Bdellovibrio bacteriovorus HD100: one gene and its partners. Each later gene encodes a partner of the first gene's protein in a complex. Links are inferred from orthologs where the notes say so. Each region holds a gene or a part of one and is shown in the gene's direction. Other genes may lie near its edges.

Region 1 (7,819 bases):
TGGATCTTCTTCAAGAGCGTGCCTTTGAAATTCAGAACTACATCGGCAAAGAGCTGAAAATGCGTTATTGCCCGAAGTTGACCTTTTACCTGGATCACGCCACCGAGCAGGTGCTGAAGGTTGAAAAAATCCTTCACGAGCTTGAGCTTGAGCGCAAGGCCAATAACCCTGGCGAAGGTTCCGACGAATCCGATGACGAATAAAAATCAATTCAATGGTCTGCTGCTGGTGGATAAACCTTCAGGGATCTCCAGCCATGACGTTGTGGCGCGTTTGCGCCGCATTCTTTCCACGCGCGCTGTGGGGCATTCCGGCACTCTGGATCCCATGGCTTCGGGTCTGATGGCCTGTCTGGTGAACGAGGGCACAAAACTTAGCCAATACATTCTGGAAGGCGACAAGGGCTACCGCCTGCGTGCGCAGTTCGGGATTCGCACCGACACCCTCGACACGACCGGCGAAACTTTGGAAACCCGTCCCACGGATCATTTGACCCGGGAACTGATCCTGTCCGAGGCCCTCAAGCTTCAGGGCGAGATGGAAGTTGAAGTGCCTATTTACTCGGCAATCAAGGTTCAGGGTAAAAAGCTTTATGAATACGCCCGGGGCGAGCAGGAAGTGACCATTCCCAAGAAGGTCATGAAGTTCTGGGATATTGAACCTGTGGAAATCGGCTCTGATTGGGCAGAATTTGATATCAAATGCAGTAAGGGCAGCTATATCCGCACCTGGATCGACCTGCTGGGTAAGGCCTTGGGGTGTGGGGCGGCGATGAGCGGCCTGCGCCGGACGTGGTCTTCACCGTATAAAATTGACCAGGCTCAGACTCTGGAGCAGATCGAGGCTTCGGTCAAAGGCGGCTCTTTAGGCCCTGCTTTTGTTCCCATGGAGCTGGCGCTGCCTCAGGTGAAACGTATTCGAATCAAGGGGCAAGACAAGGTCCTTTTGGGGAATGGCCAGATCAGCCATGACCTCAGATCCCAGCTTATTTCGGCCTTCAATCCCGATGTGGACCAGTACATTCAGGTTCTGGCCCAAGAGGGGGGCGAGCTTTTGGCCGTTATTGGCCTGGAGCCCGGCCGGGGGTTCGTTCTACGCAGGGTATTTAAATACTCTTGACCCGTTTGGGGCTTGGGTTTAAACCATAACTTCACAAAAAATCTCTCTGGAGCGACAGCCATGACGCCCGAGGGGGATGTGATAACTAAAACCATTTCAGGGCAACCTGGAAACACTTAAGGAGACGCTAATGGCAGTCACTAAAGATCAAACATCTCAGATCGTAAAAAAATTCAAAACTTCTGACCTGGACACTGGTTCCTCTGAAGTTCAAATCGCTCTTTTGACAGCGAAAATCAACGATTTGACAAACCACTTTGCGAAACACAAAAAAGACCACCACGGCCGTCGCGGTTTGGTGACTATGGTTAACAAAAGAAGAAAACTTTTGGACTACCTACATCGCAAAGATGTTAAAAAATACCAAGACCTTATCAAGGCTTTGGATATCCGTAAGTAATCAAAAGATTCTAAATGCAATGAAGGGGCGCAGAGCCCCTTCGTCGTTTCAAGCCACAGCAGCAGAGCATAAGGCTCTGTGATAACTTCAAGGAGATTTAATGAAAACGACTGTCACAACATCGGTGGGTGGAAAACAAATTACCATCGAAACAGGCCGTTTGGCGAAACAAGCGGATGGCGCCGCTTTGGTAAGCTCCGGTAACAACATGGTTCTTGTTACTGCAACTTCCTCAAAAAAAGCCTCTGAACTGGATTTCTTCCCTCTGACTGTTGAGTACATTGAGAAGTTCTACGCAACAGGCAAAATCCCAGGTGGTTACTTCAAACGTGAAGCAAAACCAACCAACGACGCGGTTCTGATCGCTCGTCTTATCGACCGTCCAATCCGCCCTGTATTCCCTGAAGGCTACCGCCACGAAACACAAATCGTTGCGACGGTGTTGTCTGCGGATGGCGCATTCCCACTGGAAATTCTAGCGAGCCTTGGTGCATCCGCGGCTTTGCATTGCTCTGACATTCCATTCAACGGCCCGACAGCAGCTGTGCAAATCGCACGCGTTGACGGTCAGTTCGTTGCCAATCCAACTCCACAGCAGATGGAAAAATCTGACATGGACATGATCGTTGCGGGTACTCGCAATGGTTTGTTGATGGTTGAAGGTGAAACGAAATTCATCTCTGAAGCAGACGCCTTGGCAGCCTTGAAATTCGGTCACCAGTCTTTGATTCCTCTTCTGAACGCACAGGATGAGTTGCGTGAAAAAGCCGGTTCTGTGGCGAAACGCGCTTTCACTGCTCCATCCATCGATGCAGACTTCAAAGCCAAAGCTGAAAGCCTGTTGAGACCTAAAATTGCGGCGGCTCTTTCCATCAAGGAAAAACAAGACCGTTATGCAGCTGCCAACGAAGCAGCAGCAGAAGCTGAAAAAGCTCTTCTTGCTGACATCGCTGACAAAGAGCTTTTGAAGCAGCGTAAAAAAGAACTGAACTCTATCGTTGAAGATCTGAAATACCAGGAAGCTCGTTCCATGATTCTGGATCGCGCTGTTCGTATCGACGGTCGTGACGTGAAAACTGTTCGTCCTATCGCGAACGAAGTGGGTATCCTGCCTCGCGCTCACGGTTCCGGCTTGTTCACCCGTGGTGAAACTCAAGTATTGGGCACTGTGACTTTGGGTACGGCTGATGACGAACAAATGGTGGATTCACTGTTGGGTCTTCAGAAGCGCAAGTTCATGCTTCACTACAACTTCCCTCCATACTCTGTGGGTGAAGTGGGTCGTATGTCCGGTACCAGCCGTCGTGAGATCGGTCACGGTAACCTGGCTGAGCGCGCGATCAAAGCGGTTCTTCCAGACTTCGAAAAATTCCCTTACACAATCCGTATCGTGTCTGAAGTTTTGGAATCCAATGGTTCCTCTTCCATGGGTACTGTTTGCTCCGGTATCATGGCATTGCTTGACGCCGGTGTTCCTTTGAAAGGCAACGTTGCCGGTGTGGCAATGGGGCTGATCAAGGAAGGTGACCGCGTTGCGGTTCTGACGGACATCCTTGGTGACGAAGATCACCTGGGTGACATGGACTTCAAAGTGGCGGGTTCTCCTGCGGGTATCACTGCTTTGCAGATGGATATCAAAATTGACTCTGTTTCCTTCGAAGTGATGGAGCAGGCTTTGGCGCAAGCTAAAGAAGGCCGCGCTCACATCCTGAACGAAATGGAAAAAGTGATGAAGGTTCCTCGTGGTCAGATCTCTGAATTTGCACCTCGTATCGAAACCATCAAAATCAAGCCAGACAAGATCCGTGAAGTGATCGGCTCCGGTGGTAAAGTGATCCGTGGTATCACTGAAGCTACTGGCGTTAAGATCGAGATCCAGGACGACGGTACTATCAACATCGCGTCTGCTGATCCGGAAGCAACCAAGAAAGCAATTGCAATGATCAACGACATCATCGCTGAAGCTGAAGTGGGCAAGACCTACAAAGGCCGCATCGTGAAAATCGCTGAGTTCGGTGCTTTCGTTGAAATCCTTCCGAACACACAAGGTCTTTTGCACATCTCTGAAATCTCCAACGAACGTGTACGCGCAGTTTCTGACGTACTAAAAGAAGGTGAAATCATCGATGTGAAAGTTCTTGAAGTGGACCGTTCTGGTCGCGTCAAGCTTTCCCGCAAGGCTTTGCTACAGTAATAGATGAATACAAAGTTCAAAAAATCTGAACTTTCTAACGGGATCCGGGTGGTGAGTGAACTCCATCCAGGGTCCCGTGCCGTTTCTATGGGTATTTGGGTTTTGACGGGCACTCGGGATGAAACTCCTGACGTGGCCGGGATCTCTCACTTGCTTGAGCACCTTGTGTTCAAGGGCACCAAAACCCGTTCAGCCTATCAAATTGCCAAATCCTTGGAAGCTCTGGGCGGAGAGCTGAATGCTTACACCACCCGCGAGTACACTTGTTATCATGCTCTGGTTCTGAAGGATCACTGGGAAAAAGCCCTGGATGTTCTGGCAGACCTGGTTTCGAACATGAAGCTGACCCAGAAGGAGTTCGACCTTGAAAAAGGCGTGATCCTTCAGGAAATCGCCATGTCCGAAGACAGCCATGAAGACATGGTCTATGACGTGTTCTATGAACAGGTCTATGGCGCACATCCATTGGGTCGTCCTATTCTGGGTACGCCGGTATCGGTGGCGCGCATGAAGCAGACCCAAGTGATGAACTATTATAAAAAAACCTACACCGGCAAAAATATCATCGTCAGCGCCTCCGGGTGCATTGATCATGATGATCTGATGGCCGGGATCCAAAAGCGCCTGGGCGCAAAAAAGAAAAGCGAACTGAAGAACACCCGTCGCGTGCCACGCTGGTTGAACCGTCGTCACGTCGTTGAAAAACAGGCGGAGCAGGTTCACATGCTGTTGGGTCTTCCGACAGCCAGCTTCCAGGACAAACACCGTTTTGAGGCGGTGGTCACCAACACTTTGCTGGGCGGGGGGATGACCTCGAAGCTGTATCAAAGTGTGCGTGAAAAAAGAGGTCTGGTTTATTCCATTCACTCCAGTCTGAACACCAACATTGATTCCGGCATGCTGACAATTTATGCCGGCACCGAGGCGAAAAACGCGCGCAAGGTGGGGGATCTGATTTCGAAAGAGTTCGCCAAGATCCGCAAAGCGGGTGTGACCAAGGCGGATGTTGAGATGTGTAAAACTCAAGTCATCGGCAGTATCCTGCTGGGATCTGACGACATTGAAAACCGCATGACCTCACTGGCCGTGAACGAGATGGTCTTTGGCCGTTATCGCGCGGTAGAGTCCGTCATTGATGAAATCAAAGCAGTGACAGTGGATTCAGTGAATGAGTATATTCGCAACGTCCTGGATCTGGACAAAGCCGCAGGCGTTCTGCTGGGACCTGAAGTGACCAAGCTTCAGGACTGGTGGCAAGATCTAAAACTGTAAATTTTGGGAAGGGCATCATATGCAAAAACTGGCTGTAAAAATCAAAAAACTCGAAAACTTCCATGGCGATCTGCCTCAGTATCAGTCTTTGGGCGCCAGTGGTTTCGACGTGCGTGCCCAGCTTGCAGGTCCAGTGGTTTTGAACCCGGGCGAAAGAGCGATGATCCCAACCGGCCTCAGTTTCGAAATCCCACTGGGTTACGAAATCCAGGCGCGCCCCCGCAGCGGCTGGGCAGCAAAAAGCGGCCTGACTGTCCTGAACACTCCGGGCACCATCGATGCTGACTATCGCGGCGAAGTAAAAATCATCGTGATCAACCTGGGCAACGAAGCGGTCACCATCAACGATCAAGAGCGTTGTGCTCAACTGGTGCTAGCACCCGTAATCCAAGCACAATTCGAACTGGTTAACGAACTAAGCGACACCGAGCGTGGCGCAGGCGGGTTCGGCTCCACTGGAAGAGCTTAAGCGCGACCGTTGAAAAAGGCCCATCTGACTTCGTTGTCGGGCCTTTCGCTTCACTTCGACGTGCAGGAGCACGCCTCCGTTGCGCGAAAAACCCTCCGCGTGGCAATCGGACCTCCTGTCCGATTCCCTTCGGGCAAGGCTCGAATGGCCTTCATGGCCATTCGATGCATCTGGACCTTTTTGAACGGTCGCTTGTTTTGGTGGTAGAGGGGAAAATTATGAAGCAACGTCAAAAAGAGCACCTTTAGGTGCTCTTTTTTTGTTTCAAGATAAGCCCGTTGTTAAATTTAACCCGAGAAAGAGGGGCTGTCTTGGCTCTGGCAGACTGATGCCAGAAACGGAAGCGACCTCCGTGGGCGCCACGATGGCGCGCACCCGCGCGCAGCGCGGGCCACGGCAGAGCCCGGACGGCGTGTCGCGGAGTTGCAGGCAGCAGACTGACGGAGCCAAGACAGGCCCGTCGTATCTACCCCAGGCGTTCAAGACGGGAGATGTCGATTCTGTTCCAGAGCCAGATGATGAAGACGATGGCGAACAGGATTGTGACTAATCTGAGGGCGCGGCGTTTTTCCATCTGGAAGTTTTCAGTCAGGCCCACCGCCATCAGCAGTGCGGTGAAGGCAAAGCCCAACAGGGTGATCGGTGGCAGCAGTTCAGATCCCACTTGGAAAATAAAGAACGGGATGTTCGCAAAGAGCACCAGCGTGAAGATCTTGCGCAGGGAACAGGTGCGTTTTTCAAAGACCTGGAAGTAATAGTAAATGAACAAAGAACCGATGAAGGTCGTCACGGCAGCGACCATCGGGGATACAATGATGCCACCCATGATGCGGAAGAAGTTTGGTGGGACAAGGCCGGTTAAAACTCCGGATAAGATCGACAGGGCCACCAACGTCATGATCAACAATGGCCAATTCCAGTCGGGAAGAGTTTTGATTTTTTCAACCGGGTGGCGAAGATAGTTGATGATATAGCGGATGACCTCTTTGGTCATTTCAAAAGAGGGCTGCTGCTTGTTCGGGGTGACGTCACGATAGTCGCTCATTCCATTATCTCACCACCACGATTTAGGTCTGGCAAGGTGTATTTAGGATTCCCGAAGATCCATCTCCGCCAAAGTTTGCGCGCGCTCAAGCAAACGGCCGGAGTTTTCAAGGGCTGTGGCGGGCAATGCCCCCAGTGAACTTAAGCTGTTCAAGTCCTTGCGACGGACCCACTGTTTGTGCAGATGATACCCCAGATGTAAGAACAGACTGCCTTTGGGAGTGTCCCTCATCTCGATCTCAGCGACCGGCAAAGGGAAGGCCCGCAAATCTCCGGGGCCGGTGTCTTTGCCGCTGTCGCAGATGCGTGTAATGCTCATCACGGACGGGGATCTTTTGCGTAAGACATCCTGGAATTCAGTGAACGTAGGTGTATCAAGTACCAGGTGGAATTTTCTATTCTGGGACTCCTGCTGATTCAGGAAATATTCAAATCTCTCCTGGCGCAGCCGGGGATTGTTCCAGGGCAGATGCAGAGTGAAGACCTCGTAGCCGTGTTCTGCCAAATAAGGTGTGTACAGATTCCAGTACGAACTGAAGTAAAACATCGAACGGGGGCCGGTCAGAAAAAGCACTGGCCAGCGAGTTAATAGACAATTGGGCTTTAGTTCAAACGCAAAGTCTTTGCGACGTCGGGCCCGGTTGGTCAACAAAGCCAAGCCCAGAAAGAAAACAGCCAGGGAAAGGGTCAATATAATTACGTCCACGTTTGATTATAGAAATTCTTCCGCAGAAAAATCAAGGCCTCTAGAACCGGCGCATCCATTCCAGCAAGGTTTGTACAACATCGGCGCGGCTGTCTTCCTGGCTCAGTTCCGTGCGCACGGACCAGTTGCCTCCAAGTCGGCGGCGCAAAGTGAACTGGCGTTGTTCGGTCATGTTCGACTGCATGCTAAAGGTGGTGTTGTCATCCAGACGCATTCGCGCGGTGTAGGACTGGCTGTTGGGATCATAGCTGATGGATTGAATCGGGGTCGAAGATAAAAACATCAGCGAGAACAAACCCAGGGCTCCGTCAGAAACGGCCCGGCTCATGTTCGATGTCGAGTTGACTTCGTCTTCATTCAGTTCATCCAAAGATTTGTCGAAGAGCAGCACCGAAAGGATCTGCTGCTGATTCAGCTGCGGGTCGCTTTCCAGATTCACGATTGGGCGTTGGGTGTTTCCCAGTAACAATATACGGATGTTCACTTCCGGATTGGAATAAGAGATCTTCCCGGAAAGTTCCGGAGCTACGGTGTCCGGGTGGAAGATTAAGTCCACATTGTTGACTGTGGCTTTTTTGCGGAAGAATTCAAACGGAAAGCTTTGCACCATGACTT
Region 2 (7,843 bases), 350 kb from region 1 along the record:
CCTATTGCGCCAAGATCCTTGGAGAAAGAATGCTTTGGGTTCTATCAAGTTTCCATTGCCAAATGAATGGTCCATTTATTTGCATCATACGGATAATCCAGATCTGTTTGATGAGAGCAAGAGACACTTAAGTTCAGGGTGCGTTCGCCTGGAAGATCCATTCACTTTTGCTGAGTATATCTTGCGTAACAACGTGGCGGTCAAGTCAACGCAGACAGATGACTACTGGCCCAAGGATAAACTGGAGTCCTTTGTGCCGCCGGAAAAGTCAGAAGCTTATGTCGATCGTGAAAACTGGGAAAAGCGCATTCACTTGAAGGTGCCAGTTCCAGTTTACCTGATGTATCTGACGGTGGATCGCGCCCAAGACGGTGCGGTGAGATTCGTGAAAGACGTCTATGGTCAGGACGAGCGTGTGGCAAAAACAATGAAAGCAGTGAGACATGGCAATGAACTATTCTAAAGGAGCCATGAATATGAAAAAGCAGCTTTGGACAGTATTGTCTGTGATGTTGTTTGCTGGTTCAGCCTGGGCTCAGGCTATGGGATCGCTGGCAGTGAATGGTGTGGGGGGCGAAAATCAGGGCTTCCGCAAAGTGAAGGCCGTTCGGTGCGACACAACCAAGCGTGGCAGTTGCGATAACCCTGTGTTCTTTGATTTGAATAAGCCGACTGCAGTTCCGGCTGGCATGTATATCGTCGGCTTTGAGAATTCGATCAATCCCGACCTGGTGGAGGTCCGTCAAGGATCGACGACGACTTTGCAATTGGAGAGAATCGATATTCCTGTGAACATGAGAGATCAAAAAGTCCGTGTCTATCGTGATATGTCTAAGCTGGTTGAGCAGCAGAAGATCTACATGACAATGTTCTATATGAAACGTCATTTCTTCTTCCTGGATAAAGATAACTTCGGTGATCTTTATCTTGCGGGTGCTTGGGAGCGTGACTTTGTTCAGCGTTTTACCTACGAAGCTTGCGATAATGTTCAAGACGGTGATGATGCTCCCGCATCAGTTAAGCGGGCTGTGAAGATTTGTGAGGCTTGGGGCGCAGCAAGATCCCCCAAGGATCTTAGAAGTCTGTTCAATTTCAACGTGGTTGAACAACAGAAGGATGGCTCATTCGATCAGATATGGGTGTCTGCACCTTCGGACTCACTTGTTATGAGGCATCCTCCATATTTGGTTGCTGTACCTTTGAAGAACTCGACCTTCGTGTCCGTCTTCCCCGGCGCGTATCGCATTAACGTCGAAGGCAAAGATGCTAATGGGAAAACAATCAAAAACGTCTCAATTGAAGTCGGAAACTACTCCAAATCCGGCAGTACTTTGGGTTTTTCATTGAACGTGGATGGCCTTTTCACTAACCTAGGTGAAGGGGATTGCGCATCGGCACGTACATGGGAAACTGAATCCCGTGCGTATTGCACGAGTGATGATCAGGAAGGTTGCGACCGTTCTGCCGCATCAAGCTGCACTCCCATGTAATGGGAAAAGGGAATGCATAAAATTGTTGTAAGTTTATTGTTTGTTTTTGGGCCTCACTTTGCGGGGGCTCAAGGCATAAAACCAGTCTCTGTTTCGTATGAAAACCTCATGCGATGCTTCCCCGAGCTTCAAGATGAAAAGCTGTCATTCAAGGTCGACCTCAACCGACTGAAGGACATCATGGACGAAAAGTTCGTGACCTCCCAATCGCAGCTGCGTCAAAGAAAGATCCACTATCTGAACGCTGACAAAGAGCTGATGAACCTGATCCTGCGAACCAAGTTTGCCGGGGCCAAGAAGGTCGAAACTGAACTTATTTTGCAGCAAGTCGACGAAAAGGGTGTCATCACCGATATCAAGCTGACAAACAATCAGCGTCTGAATCCAAACCAGGACACGATCAACAACTTCCTGCTCAATGGAGTGATTAAATCAGACGAATACTCCTATAATGACACGAAGCTTAATAATGTGATCTCGACCTACCGCCGGAACTTTAAAGAGATCCAGGAGATTGACCTGAACGACCGGGAAGGCAAACGCTCCGTCCACTGTGAAAACCAGAAGGATCTCGGCATTATATGCACCTGTTCTAAAAAATAAATCTGTTGAATATCGACCTTTTAGATATATACTTTTCCTTGTGTTGATCTAGGATTTTTCTAGAGTTTTAAAAGGTTTAGGCATTCGAGGTCGAAAAGTTCGAAAGACTTCCAGACCCATAGATTCTGCAGCTGTTGAGGTGCTAGTGACATCTGAGAAAAAAACCTACAATTTCCTAATTGCGGGTGTCCCTTACAAATTAAAAACCTCTCATGACGACGCGACTGTTGAAGAGCTCGTTGAATTTGTAAATTCCAGAATGAATCAAGCCCTTGGTGTCACCAAGAATGGCTCCTATCAGAATGCAGCCGTGCTGACGGCGATGAATCTTGCTGAAGAACTTATTCTATTGAAACGCAAAGCCCACCGCGAGTTGGAAAAACTTGAAGAGAAGGCCTTGCAACTTTCAATGGATCTGGAAAATTCCAAGAGCAACAAGGTTTTGAACAACTGACTTTGTTTTGATTTCTTGGAGTGTCCATGCCAGTTTCCTGGAGCTCTAAAAAGGACTGCCGGTCCTTCTTTAAATCTCTTTGTGCCCAAGAGTTTGCACAAGGTCTAGTTCAACAACAACAGCAGCTCGACGCCCATCTGCGTGATTTTATGAAATCACAGACGGGGGTTTGGGGAGCCTACCGGGCCTTGCCCGAAGAGGCTCAGGTCGAAGAGGTGTTTCACATCCTTCACCTGAAATGGGCCTTCCCCAAAATGCGCGAGGGTCTTTTGGAATTCTATGAGACCCGGGATTTCGATCTCGGGCCCTACGGAGTGCGGGAACCAAAACCCGGCTCTTTCCAAAGATCCCTGGCCGAAATGTCCGGTCTGCTGGTTCCCGGTTTGGTTTTTAATAAGAATGGCAATCGCCTCGGTAAAGGAAAAGGGTTTTACGATAAAACCTTGAAATCCTTCCCGGGGGTGAAAGTCGGAATAGGCTTTGATTTTCAAGTCACTGCCGATCCGCTTCCCACCGAGCCTCATGATGTGAAAATGGATTTCCTCATCACAGAATCAGGACTGGTCGATTGCAAGAAGCATCAGGAGTAAATGAATCATGGAGATCGTAATCAGCGCCATTATCGGCCTGCTCATCGGTGGAACAGTCGTCTTCGTTATTAAACGTCTGCAGGACAACAACAAAAAGAAATCTGCACGTTTCGAAGCAGAACGCATCGTCAACAAAGCCAACTCGGAAGCGGCTAAAATCAAAAAAGAGTCCGAAAACAAAGCCAAGGATTTCGAATCCCGCGCCCGCAAGAATGTCGAGCAGGACATTCACAAACAAAAATCCACTTTGAAAAACAAAGAGTCCCAGCTGGAGCGCCGTTTGAAAGAGGTCGAAGACCAGTTCAAACAAAAGATGGAAGAAAACGAGCGCTATCTGAACTCTTTGAAAGACCGCGAGGAAAAAATCGCGATCTCTGAAAACCGCATCAAAGATCTTGAGAAAAAAGGCGAGGCTCACATTGGGGAGCTGAAGCAAAAGCTTGAGTCCGTAGCCGCCATGAGCCAGGACGAAGCGCGCCGCCAGTTGCTGACAGCTTTGGAAGACGAAGCGAAACAGGAAGCAGCGAAGAAAATCGCCCAGATCGAAGAAGAAGCAAACAAAGAATCCGAGAAAAAAGCCAAGCGCATTCTGGCAACAGCTTTGTCCCGCTTTGCTTCCGAGTACACGTCTGAAAGAACTGTCAGCGTTCTGGCTCTGCCAAACGACGAGATGAAGGGTAAAATCATCGGCCGTGAAGGTCGTAACATCCGCACGTTGGAAGCCCACTGCGGTGTGGATCTGATCGTTGATGACACGCCAGAAGCAGTTGTGATTTCCGGTTTCGATCCGGTTCGCCGTGAACTGGCTCGTCGTACCATCGAAAAGCTGATGGAAGACGGTCGTGTTCACCCGGCACGTATCGAAGAAGTTGCCGAAAAGCAGCGCAACGAACTGATGAAATCCATGAAAGAGGAAGGCGAGCGCCACGTGATGGAGCTGGGCATTCCGAACATGCACCCTGAACTGGTGAAAATCATCGGTGGTTTGAAATACCGTTCTTACCAGGGGCAAAATGCCTTGAATCAGTCTTTGGAAGTGGCGACGATTGCCGGTCTTCTGGCGGCTGAACTGGGTGTCAGCGTGAAGCTGGCTCGCCGTGCAGGTCTTTTGCACAATATCGGTAAAGCGATCGATCACACCGTGGAAGGCAGCTATGCTTTCGTGGGTGCTGAAGCCGCTAAGAAATACAATGAATCCGAAGATGTTTGTCATGCGATCCGCGCCCACGATGAAGAGGAAAAACCTCACTCCATCCTGGCTTGGATTGTTCATGCAGCTTACACTCTTTCCAGCTCTCGTCCGGGCGCACGTCGTCCACAGATGGATACCTTCATCCATCGTTTGGAAGACCTGGAAAGCATCGGCAACAGCTTCGACGGCGTTTTGAAAACATTGGCCCTGCAAGCCGGTAAAGACATCCGCGTGTTGGTTGAATCCAGCCGTGTGACCGATGATCAGGCCGTGATGTTGTCCCGTGATATCGCTCGTAAGATCGAACGCGAGATGCCTCAGGCCGGTCAGGTGAAAGTCACTGTGGTTCGTGAAACCCGTTCTGTGGAGCATGCAAGATGATGAGTCCTCAGGAGCAGCTGGAAAGAATCAAATTCGGCACGGCCGACTTCATCAATGACGAGGACATGCTTAAAAAACTTAAGCGCTCGATCGAGACGAAGAAACCTTTGAATATCAAACTGGGTGCAGATCCAACACGTCCGGACATCCATCTGGGCCACACCGTTGTGATCAACAAACTGAAAACCTTCCAGGATCTGGGGCACAAGGTGTCCTTCCTGATCGGCGATTTCACAGCGATGATCGGGGACCCCTCCGGTAAAAACAGCACGCGTCCGATGCTGACTCGCGAAGAGATCGAGGAAAACGGCCGCTCTTACGCAAAACAAATCTTCAAGATTCTGGATCCGGAAAAAACCGAGATCGTGTATAACTCCAGCTGGATCATGAAAATGACACCGGCGGAATTCATCACCATGACTTCCAAGTACACCGTGGCTCAGTTGCTAGAGCGCGAGGACTTCACCAAACGTTACAGATCCGGCACTCCAATCGGTATTCACGAATTCATCTATCCTTTGACTCAAGGTTACGATTCCGTGGCTTTGAAAACGGATGTCGAGCTGGGTGGGACGGATCAGAAGTTCAATCTTCTGGTCGGTCGTGCGATGCAGGCCGCTTACGGAATGGAAGCACAGTGTGTGCTGACCATGCCGATTCTGGAAGGTATCGACGGCGTGAACAAGATGTCCAAGTCTTTGGACAACTATATTTCTGTAGTGGATACTCCAAAAGACATGTTCGGAAAAACTATGAGAATTTCCGACGAGCTGATGTACCGCTGGTACGAGCTTTTGACTGACGTCGGTGCTGCTGGTTTGAATCAGCTGCGTGCGGATGTGGCCGAAGGCCGCAAGCACCCGCGCACAGTGAAAGTGGAGCTGGCAAAATTCCTTATTAAACGTTTCCATTCCCAGGCTGAAGCGCAAGCGGCGGAAGACGAGTTCAACCGCATCTTCGTGGAAAAAGGTCTGCCGGATGAAGTGCCTGACTTTGAAGTCGAAGCCGAGACCCAAATGGGGCTGGCGGCATTGATGGTGAAAGCCCAGCTGGCGGCTTCCAACAGTGAAGCCGGTCGCCTGATCCAGGGTGGAGGTGTTCAGATTGACGGCGAGAAGGTTTCCGACCCTCGTTTGAAAATCGACCTGAAGTCCGGAGCAAGCTTCGTGCTGAAAGCCGGTAAAAAGAAATTCGTTAAGATTGTTGTTAAGTAGTCAGAACTGATCGGGGATCCGAGTTATGAAAATCAAATTTCTTCCGCAGAATATCGAAGTCGAAGGAACTCCTGACAAGAGCCTTTTGCAGATTGCAACGGAGAACAAACTGGAAATCCGATCCATCTGCAAAGGTGTTCCATCCTGTGCGGAATGCCGGGTGCGTATCGCCGAGGGCGAGTCCAACACTCTGCCCCCGACGAAAGCCGAGTTGAGCCTGATCGGAACGAGTCACTTTATTGATGGCCGCCGTTTGAGCTGCCAGGTTCGTTGTTATGGCGATGTCACCGTGGATCTGACTGAACAGGTTCAAAAGAGTGAAAACAAAGTCAAAAAAATCAGGGGCTTCCGCGCCAACAAACAGGTTGAATCCAAGGCCGTCAACGACACGATGCTTTTGACTGAAAAGCCGGAAGACCGTCCACAGCATCAGCAGGCAGACCGCAGTGCTGACTCAGCTGAAATTTCTTCTGAGATGGCCGCTGAAGGTGAGGCGACAGAGCAATCTCAAAGTCAGCCAAAGCAACAGCAGCAGCAACAACAAAAGCAGCGTCAGCAGCAACAGAACCGCCCGCAGCAGCAAAAGCAGCAGGGTGGTGGCGGTGGCAATCGCAACCAGCAGCAGAATCAAAAGCAAGGTCAGCAGAAACAAGGCGGCCAGCAACAGAAGCAGGGCCAGCAAAAACAGGGGCAGCCGAAGCAGCAGCAAAATCAAAAGCCGCAGCAACAGCAGAACCAGAATCGCAATCAGAATCAAAATCGCAATCAGCAGCAGGGCCAGAAGCCCCCGCAGAATCAGCAGCCAAAGCCGGACCGTAAGGACGATCAATAATCCACGCGGTCTGGACCTGTGGGCAGTGTCCTGTAAACAGATCTTTACCGATAAGTTTCAAGGATGTCACACAAGATCACTTTCCGGGAACGGGGACAAGGGCCACTGCTAATACTTCTTCATGGTTATGGAGGAAGTGTTCACCATTGGGAATCCATCGCGGAAACCCTGTCGGCTCATTACCGTGTGATCGTTCCTAATCTAAGCCACATCTACATGAGCAGCGATAAGCTGTTCTTTACTGTGCAAATCGAAGCCGTCGCCAAGTTTATCCGTGAAAACTTCCCGGGTGAAAAGGTCAGTCTTGCAGGTTTAAGTTACGGTGGCGCTTTGTCCTGGGGCCTGGCCACGCAGCATCCGGATCTGGTTGAAAAAACTGTTTTGATCAATCCGATGGTGACCGATCCTATTCGCCACTTCCTGCCTAAAGAATTGAAATTCTTTTTCGCCATTCCGCTCAACTTAAAAAGTGTCTATGTGATGCTTTCAACTCCGATGGGGCGGGCGTTCCTGAAGCGTTCGGCGCAGATCTTCCGCGATGAGCGCAGTGAAGGGGTGGTTTCGGTGGAAACACTCAAAGGCCGCAAGCTGCAGTTTGTGGCGCACATGATTCATCATTTTGCCTGGATCCTGCGTTCCGAGGACTGGGCTTACTGGCACACGCGTTTGTACGCTTACCGCGGTGAATGCCGGTTGATCTTTGATGAAAAGGATCTGCTTTTTGATCAGACGGCCTATCGTCATTTTGCCAACCATATCGGCTGTGAGGATGTTGTGATTTTGACGGGTGCGGGGCACCTGGCAATTAAAACGCAACCCGAAGAAATCTCCCGTCTCATACGTGAGTTTTTAAGCGAATCCGTCGCAGCTTAAGATCAGATTCTATTTTGACCGAAAAAGAAAAAGGGAGTCGTGAAGACTCCCTTTTTTGTTTTTGCATGTAAGGATAAAACTAAACGTTGAAGCTGGAACCGCAGCCGCAGTGTTTGTTGGCGTTCGGGTTGTTGAACACAAACCCTTTACCATTCAAGCCGCCGGAGTATTCCAGGGTCATACCCAGCAGATAGAGCATGCTTTGAGAGTCCAC
Region 3 (7,723 bases), 1.8 Mb from region 1 along the record:
GGGATCGGCCGGCTTTTGATGGAAGCCTTCCGCGATGACTTCCGCGGCCCTTCACTGGGTCTGTCGATTTCCAGCTGGATCAGTCTGACGGTGATTGCTTTGGGATTATTCCTGATGATTCGCCGACCAACAAGCCGGAGCTGAACAGCGCCCACCCGTCTGGCACAAAGCCCCTGCCAGATAAGTATCCAGACGACACTGATGGGACGGATACACGTTTCTTAAAAGCTCCGTCGACGCCGGCGCCGGTGTCCACAAAGAAACCTCCGCTGACTTTTGCGAATCATAGCGTTTGAAGAACTGCACCATTTCCACCCCGGTCTGTGCCGTGCGGGCGCAAAGCTCATTGCCACCACAAAGTGCCAGAACTTGCGGGTTGATCTCGGTCACCAGTTCCGGATGTGCTTTCAAAAACTGCGGTAGACATTCTTTCGTGGCATAGAAATCAGACTGACCTTCTGTGGATGACCACTCTGCCCACTGAATTGTCTGGCGCGGTTCACCCGCAATAACATGGCCAATTTCATGGCACAGTATGCCTGCCAGTACCGGCAAGGTTGCCCCTGGCGCCCGCGCCATTCCACCCCAAAGGGATACCTGCATGTATTGTTCTTTATCCTGTGCGAAGGCTGCAAAGTAAGGGCTTTCCCATTCATTCGGAATCACCAAAGGTTTGCCGGTGCCACGAAACACCGGCATGATGTACTTCACCTGAAATTCATTAAGCAGCGCACGATACTGCGCCTCGGTCACATCCGAAACTGCAAGACTTCCCGGCGGCAGGAAGAAGTATCCCGCCTCTTGGGCAAAGGACGTCCCTGAAGTGCGGGCCTTCAAAGGCTTTTGCGTCTGAACCATGGCAATAAGTCCCACCAGAAGAAGTGTCGCCAGAATATAGGGAAGATATTTTTTGGTTTTGCGGCTCATAGGGACAGCAACATACCACACTTCAGGACAAAGTCCCACCCGACAAGAGAATGCATGAAAGTTTCCACCCTGAGTGACAGAAAATGTTCTTTTCATCCCACCTTAGTCACTGAAATCAAACAAAAGCTCATCTCCGGCGGGCACACATTCTGCTAGGACTCAACGTCGACAGTATTTTTTGTAACTTCGGAGGATTTTATGCGCGTATCAATATCTGTTTTGTTGATGTCTTTTGTTTTTTCCACCCAGGCTTTTGCTTCGGCCTTTGATTCATTGAATGATCAAAAGCTGCAAGAGCAGGCTCTGACTCTTTTGGAACAAAATGCAGCTTCGATGCGCCTGACTGGCGATGTTCGCGCCGAAGAAAAACTGACAGAGATTCTGGCTAAAGTGCAGGCTTACAACGACGAGATTCTGACCCGCCTTTCCGAAGGCCAGGATCTGGAAAACATGACCAGCGCTGTTTCCCACACCGACACCAAATGCAGCATTGATCAGGGTGGAAAGTCCGCCGTGTGCAATCTGCTGATCTCCTACCGCCCGCTGGGCGAAACCAACGTTCGCTTCCATGTGGACCTGGATGACGCCGGCAATGCCGTGGGTATTTCCAACACTGCCGACATCACTCGCGGCGACTAAATCCTGTTGTGCTTTCAATAAGTTCACACCCTGTCTCAGATTGAGACAGGGTTTTTGCCATTCTCCGGGGGCTTCGGCCACCGGGCTTCTTCGCGGTCAGTGACACAAAATGGCCGACCTTATAAATAAGTAAACACCTCGGCGCGCCCCAGCTGCATTTAAACCCTCTTTCAACATTCCGACCTGATGGCATGACTCCTGTATTGCAGTGTAAGTGAGGAAAAATATCGAGAGAGAGGTTTATTATGAAAAGGCTCATCGTTTCGTTTATCGCAATCTATAGCGCGCTGATTTTAGCAGCGTGCGGAAAAAGTGGTGGTGGTGGAAACACCAATACCGGTGTGATCCCTAACTGTGCCGTTGGCACTGTGTGGAATGGATCCTCCTGCGTTGTGGTCAATGGCGGCGGCAACGTCGTAACCGGCCCAACCCAATTCTATGACTATAACTATTATGGCAATAACACGAACTACCGCGGCAGCCTGAGCATCGTGAACAGTGGTGCTTACGCAACCTTCCTGAAAGAAGCTTTGGCAGTTTGTGGTCGCACTATCTGGGGTATCGAAGCTGGTTTGGCCAAGTGTGAAAACTGGACATCCGGTTCTTTGATGGTGTCTTTCTCTATCGATGGTTCCATGAGACCGGTGGTCAGATTTGAAGCATACCCTGCTCCAAACTGGTATCAGTACACATTGAGCCTGGGAATCAACGCTGGTGGAGTTGCTTTCAACCCGCTGATTCTTTCCAACAACAACACTTTCAGTCTGATCAACAGCAGCAAAGGCTTTGAAATCCGCGCTCAGGGTTCTTACCTGAACGGTGGCGGCCTGCGCCTGATCCAGGTAATGGTAAAAGAGGGAACTTTGGCGCAGAACCAGTTCGCGTACGAACTTTACTTCCCGCACAATGGTGTTGCGACGAAGTTCGCAACAGGTGTTTTCAAGCGTTACTAAGCTCCGCGTCTTGCACTGGGTGCGGGACATGGATAAATTCCGACTATGACCGAATCTCAATCTCGACAGGTCAAATGCCCGCAATGCGGGCGTTTGGCTTTGTACTCAAGTGAAAATCCCTTCCGCCCTTTCTGCTCTGAAAGATGCAGACTTATTGATCTTGGTGAGTGGGCTTCCGAGTCCTACCGAATTCCCGTCAAAGATTCTTCAAGTGATTCTTTAACTTCCATGGATGATGATGATTATCCAGGCGAAGACAAACATTAGTATCAGCCGCAAATCCACACTCAGAGACCTTTTCACATTTTGCAGTTGACGAAATTCTGATTATGGATTTTCATGGAGCTGTCATTGGATGACGAAGAGTTATCATCACGATTTTATAATCAACATCGGATACACAAACGTGTCCAACAAGAGGAGTTCAAATGAACAAAGCTCAACTTATCGAAAAAATCGCTACTGAAACAAAAGTTTCCAAAGCTCAAGCAGAAGCAATCCTTGATTGCGCTGTAGAAAACATCAAAAAATCCGTTAAAAAAGGTGACGATGTTAAATTGGTTGGCTTCGGTACTTTCACTAAAGCTAAACGTAAAGCTCGCACTGGTCGCAACCCACAAACTGGTAAAGCGATCAAAATCCCTGCTGCATGGGCTCCGAAGTTCCGCGCAGGTGCTGAATTCAAAGCTATGGTTAAGTAATTAACCGAAGTCTTTCGATTTCTGAAAAGGCGTCCCGCAAGGACGCCTTTTTTATTTTGTCTATACGATAAACCTCCGGTAGCCTTGATCCCATGGCTCAGTTTGATAAGAAAATTCAGAAAATTGGTGTGTACACAAGCGGCGGCGATGCCCCGGGTATGAATGCGGCAATCCGCGCAGTGGTGCGTGTGGGGATCTCGCAAAAACTTGAAGTGTACGGAATTCATAATGGCTATGTTGGCATGATCGAAAACAAGATCGAGCCTTTGCAATTGCGTGACATGGCCAACATCATCCAGCGCGGCGGTACAATCCTGAAAACCGGTCGCTCCACTGAATTCATGCGCCCCGAAGGCCGGGCCCGTGCCGCTCAGAATATCAAAAATTTGGGACTTGATGCCCTGGTCTGCATCGGTGGTGATGGCTCCTTCCGTGGTGCTCACGCCCTTTGGGAAGAACATCAGATCCCCGTCGTCGGCGTTCCCGGCACCATCGACAATGACATCTTCGGCAGCGACAAAACCATCGGCTTTGATACGGCTGTGAACACAGCTCTTGAAGCAATTGACCGCATTCGTGACACCGCCGCCTCTCACGACCGTTTGTTCATCGTTGAAGTGATGGGCAGAAACTCGGGCTTCATCGCCTCTCACGTGGGCCTTGCGGGTGGCGCGGAAGAAATCTTCACTCCGGATGCCAACACCACTGTTGAAAAAGCCATCGACCGCATCAACGAAGCCAAATCCCGCGGCAAAACCAGCAGCATCATCATCACCGCTGAAGGACAGAAACCGGGACGCGCGTATGATCTGGCCGATGCCATCCGCAAAAAATCCGGTATGGACGCAAAAGTTTGTATTCTTGGACACCAACAACGTGGTGGCTCCCCGACAGCGGCCGACCGTATTCTTGCCAGCCGCATGGGTGCTGCTGCCGTGGATGCTTTGTTCAAAGGGTATTGCGACGTCATGATCGGCACGGAAGGTGAACGACTTATTCAGGTGCCTTTGGACCTCGTGTACAAGAATGAAAAGAAAAACCAGTTGGATCTGATCTCGCTGGCGAGTGTTCTGGCAACTTAAACCCGTCCTCACGTTTTTACCTTGACCTCGACTGTAGGAGCTTGAATTCTATGGAGTATTCCATTTAAGCAACCCACAGCGAGGTCCACATGAAAAAACTCCTCTTGGCTCTGATTTTGGTTCTGCCACTCATCAGCGGCTGCACCAAAAAAGAAAATGAAATTGTTATCGGTGAATATGATTCCCTGACTGGAAGCGATGCCACGTTCGGCCTCAGCTCCAACAAGGGTGTGCGCCTGGCATTGGATGAAATCAACGCCGCGGGCGGGGTCAAAGGCAAAAAAATCAGCCTGGTGACTTTGGACGATCAGGGTAAAAACGAAGAAGCGGCCTCTGCGGTGACCCGTTTGATCACCCAAAACAATGTCGTGGCGATCATCGGTGGCGTTGCCAGCGGCAGATCCAAAGCCGCTGCTCCGATTGCCCAGTCCAACAAAGTTCCCTTTGTCTCCCCGGCTTCCACGAATCCGGATGTGACCAAGGCCGGTGACTATGTCTTCCGCGTCTGCTTCATCGACCCGTTCCAGGGCATGGTGATGGCAAAGTTCGCCAAAGAAAACCTGAAGATCAAAAAAGCTGCGATCCTGCGTGACGTGAAAAATGACTACAGCGTGGGTCTGGCGGATGTGTTCGCGGCAGAGTTCAAAAAAGGTGGCGGTGAGATCGTTGCCGATCTGAGCTATCAGGCCGGTGACATTGACTTCAAAGCCCAGCTGACTCAAATCCGTTCTAAAAATCCGGAAGCGATCTATGTTCCGGGTTATTACACTGAAGTGGGCCTGATTGCCCAGCAAGCCCGCCAACTGGGCGTGAAAGTGCCATTGATGGGTGGCGACGGATGGGATTCTGACAAATTGTACGAGATCGGCAAAGAAGCCATCAACGGCAACTATTACTCCAACCACTACACCACGGAGTCCACCGATCCTGCGGTGACTGAGTTCATTAAAAAATTCAAAGCCAAGTACAATGAAACTCCGGATGCTTTGGCGGCTTTGGGTTACGATGCTGCCAAAATCCTGGTGGCGGCAATTGAACGTGCGCCAGACTTGTCAGGCAAAGCCATTCGTGATGAACTATCCAAGACCAAAGATTTCCCTGGCGTGACCGGGAAAATCAGCCTGAATGAAAACCGCGACGCTGTGAAAAGCGCGGTGGTCATCCAGGTGGACGGCAACAACCGCAAGTTTGTGACGACCATCAACCCATAAGGACGTGCATGCAGGATTTCGTACAGCATTTGATCAACGGAGTGAGCCTTGGATCCATCTACGCATTGATCGCCCTGGGCTACACGATGGTGTACGGAATCCTGAAAATGATCAACTTCGCCCACTCGGATGTTTACATGGTGGGCGCCTTTGCCGCCTACTATTTCGCCCGCTGGCTGGGAATTGAAAACAACCCCGGCTTCAGCACTCTTCTGACCCTGATTGTAATCACGATGATCTGCTGCAGCCTTCTGGGGCTGGTGATTGAACGCCTGGCGTACCGCCCGCTTAGAAACTCACCAAAACTGAACGTCCTGATCACCGCCATTGGTGTCAGCTTGTTTTTGCAGTATTCCGGTCAGGTGGTTTTTGGAGCCGATCCCAAAGTCTTTCCTGAAGTCATGAAAGACTTTGTGATCTTCTCTATCGGCATCGTTGAAGTCCGCTCTTTTGATGTGACGGTTCTGGGTGTGGGCATTGTTGCCATGCTGGGACTGCAGTTCCTGCTGTTCAAAACAAAAATGGGCCGTGCCATGCGGGCGGTGAGCGCCAACCCGATGGTGGCCAGCCTGATGGGTGTGAACCCGGACCGCATTATTGCCTTCACGTTTGTTGTCGGATCCTCTCTGGCCGGAATTGGCAGTGTTCTGGTCGGCATGAAGTATCCCAAGATTGACCCGCTGATGGGCATGATGATCGGCATGAAGGCGTTTGTCGCCGCAGTTCTGGGTGGCATCGGCAACGTCGGTGGTGCGGTCCTGGGTGCGATGATCATGGGCCTTTCCGAAGAAATGGTCGTGGCTTATCTTTCCAGCACCTACCGTGATGCTTTGGCCTTTGGAATTCTGATTGTGATTCTGATCTTTAAGCCGGCAGGTCTGCTGGGTAAATACTCTGTGGAGAAGGTCTGATGAAAGCCTTAAAAAACCCGGCACTGACACTGCTTTGTCTGGCGGTCCTGGGACTTGGACTGGATTTTGGCGTCAATGCCTACATCAAACTGATCCTGCTTTTTGCCACTGTGAACTGCCTGCTGTCGATGAGTCTGAATCTGGTCAATGGTTACACCGGACAGTTTTCTTTGGGGCACGCAGGTTTTATGGCGATCGGGGCTTACTTTTCCGCTTACGCTTCCACCAAGTGGGGCTTTCTGCCTGAATCCCTGCAACTGCTTCAATCCTTTGTCTTTGTCATCGGTGCGGGTCTTGCCGCTGCGGTGGCTGGCTTTCTGGTGGGTCTGCCTTCATTGCGTTTGAAGGGTGACTATCTGGCCATTGTCACTCTGGGTTTTGGCGAAATCATCCGCGTGGCGCTGCTGAATATGGATTTCCTGGGGGGACCGCGCGGTCTTTCCGGCATTCCCAGCTTTGGTTCATTCCCGTTTGCCTTTATGTTTGCATCCGTGTGGCTGGTGATTTGTTTCTTCACCATCTGGCGGGTCATGCATTCCAGTCACGGGCGCGGGTTCTTGAGTGTGCGTGAAGACGAGATCGCTGCGGAAGCCATGGGTATCAACACCACCCGCATGAAAGTAAAAGCTTTTGTGCTTTCCAGCTTCTTTGCCGGTGTGGCGGGGGCTTTGTTTGCGCACTTTACTAATTTCATCAATCCATCCTCTTTCACCTTCCTGCAAAGTGTGAATGCCGTGATCATGGTGGTTCTGGGTGGCATGGGTTCCATGACCGGCTCCATCGTGGCGGCGGTCATCATCACCGTTTTGCCAGAAGCCCTGCGCCCGCTGCAAGAACTGACCGGTGTGGATCTGCGCATGGTGATCTATTCCCTGGCTTTGATTCTGATGATGATTCTTCGACCAAAAGGTTTGTTCGGGGATATGGAATTCAGCGATGTTTGGAGAAAATATGTCCGACGTTCTGCTTGAGGCCCGCAAGATCACCATGCAGTTTGGCGGCCTGAAAGCCGTTGACTCTTTGGAATTCCAAATCAAAAAAGGCCAGTTGGCTGGCCTGATCGGACCCAATGGTGCCGGCAAGACCACAGCGTTCAATATGCTGACGGGGGTTTATCAGCCCACTTCCGGCGAAGTCCTGATGGAAGGTCAAAGTCTGAAGGGCCTGGCACCTTATGAAATCTCCCACCGTGGAGTGACCCGCACATTCCAGAATATCCGTCTGTTTAAAAATCTGACCGTTCTGGACAACGTTCTGATCGCAGGTCACCAGCATGTGCGCTATGGTCTGTTCGATACT

The links.
Region 2: pnp (region 1) and rny share a complex: the UniProt entries of both Bacillus subtilis proteins name them as parts of the possible RNA degradosome complex. The link is inferred for Bdellovibrio bacteriovorus HD100 from one-to-one orthologs.
Region 3: pnp (region 1) and pfkA share a complex: the UniProt entries of both Bacillus subtilis proteins name them as parts of the possible RNA degradosome complex. The link is inferred for Bdellovibrio bacteriovorus HD100 from one-to-one orthologs.

Annotation. Positions count from the first base shown.
Region 1 is NC_005363.1:1,474,987-1,482,805, forward strand. Bases 1,248-4,166 are described here. They hold pnp (polyribonucleotide nucleotidyltransferase), read left to right. Parts: upstream 1,248-1,619; coding sequence 1,620-3,713; downstream 3,714-4,166. Other genes in these bases: rpsO (30S ribosomal protein S15), read left to right, coding at 1,250-1,519; BD_RS07055 (M16 family metallopeptidase), read left to right, coding at 3,717-4,166. Outside these bases: 30S ribosome-binding factor RbfA, read left to right, coding at 1-203; tRNA pseudouridine(55) synthase TruB, read left to right, coding at 193-1,119; more of BD_RS07055, read left to right, coding at 4,167-4,985; dut (dUTP diphosphatase), read left to right, coding at 5,005-5,454; BD_RS07065 (Yip1 family protein), read right to left, coding at 5,921-6,499; BD_RS07070 (hypothetical protein), read right to left, coding at 6,542-7,204; BD_RS07075 (translocation/assembly module TamB domain-containing protein), read right to left, coding at 7,245-7,819. UniProt on the Bacillus subtilis protein: Involved in mRNA degradation. Catalyzes the phosphorolysis of single-stranded polyribonucleotides processively in the 3'- to 5'-direction. Necessary for competence development in Bacillus subtilis.
Region 2 is NC_005363.1:1,124,942-1,132,784, forward strand. Bases 2,485-5,427 are described here. They hold rny (ribonuclease Y), read left to right. Parts: upstream 2,485-3,144; coding sequence 3,145-4,710; downstream 4,711-5,427. Other genes in these bases: BD_RS05405 (cell division protein ZapA), read left to right, coding at 2,485-2,547; BD_RS05410 (5-formyltetrahydrofolate cyclo-ligase), read left to right, coding at 2,574-3,137; tyrS (tyrosine--tRNA ligase), read left to right, coding at 4,707-5,427. Outside these bases: BD_RS05390 (L,D-transpeptidase family protein), read left to right, coding at 1-463; BD_RS05395 (hypothetical protein), read left to right, coding at 477-1,490; BD_RS05400 (hypothetical protein), read left to right, coding at 1,599-2,093; more of BD_RS05405, read left to right, coding at 2,239-2,484; more of tyrS, read left to right, coding at 5,428-5,924; BD_RS05425 (2Fe-2S iron-sulfur cluster-binding protein), read left to right, coding at 5,950-6,756; BD_RS05430 (alpha/beta fold hydrolase), read left to right, coding at 6,820-7,629; BD_RS05435 (HesB/IscA family protein), read right to left, coding at 7,709-7,843. UniProt on the Bacillus subtilis protein: Endoribonuclease that initiates mRNA decay. Initiates the decay of all SAM-dependent riboswitches, such as yitJ riboswitch. Involved in processing of the gapA operon mRNA, it cleaves between cggR and gapA.
Region 3 is NC_005363.1:3,288,075-3,295,797, forward strand. Bases 2,485-5,307 are described here. They hold pfkA (6-phosphofructokinase), read left to right. Parts: upstream 2,485-3,312; coding sequence 3,313-4,302; downstream 4,303-5,307. Other genes in these bases: BD_RS15455 (hypothetical protein), read left to right, coding at 2,485-2,519; BD_RS15460 (DNA gyrase inhibitor YacG), read left to right, coding at 2,565-2,786; BD_RS15465 (HU family DNA-binding protein), read left to right, coding at 2,948-3,220; BD_RS15475 (ABC transporter substrate-binding protein), read left to right, coding at 4,392-5,307. Outside these bases: BD_RS15440 (prolipoprotein diacylglyceryl transferase), read left to right, coding at 1-144; BD_RS15445 (hypothetical protein), read right to left, coding at 106-1,023; BD_RS15450 (hypothetical protein), read left to right, coding at 1,126-1,566; more of BD_RS15455, read left to right, coding at 1,812-2,484; more of BD_RS15475, read left to right, coding at 5,308-5,513; BD_RS15480 (branched-chain amino acid ABC transporter permease), read left to right, coding at 5,522-6,424; BD_RS15485 (branched-chain amino acid ABC transporter permease), read left to right, coding at 6,424-7,395; BD_RS15490 (ABC transporter ATP-binding protein), read left to right, coding at 7,376-7,723. UniProt on the Bacillus subtilis protein: Catalyzes the phosphorylation of D-fructose 6-phosphate to fructose 1,6-bisphosphate by ATP, the first committing step of glycolysis.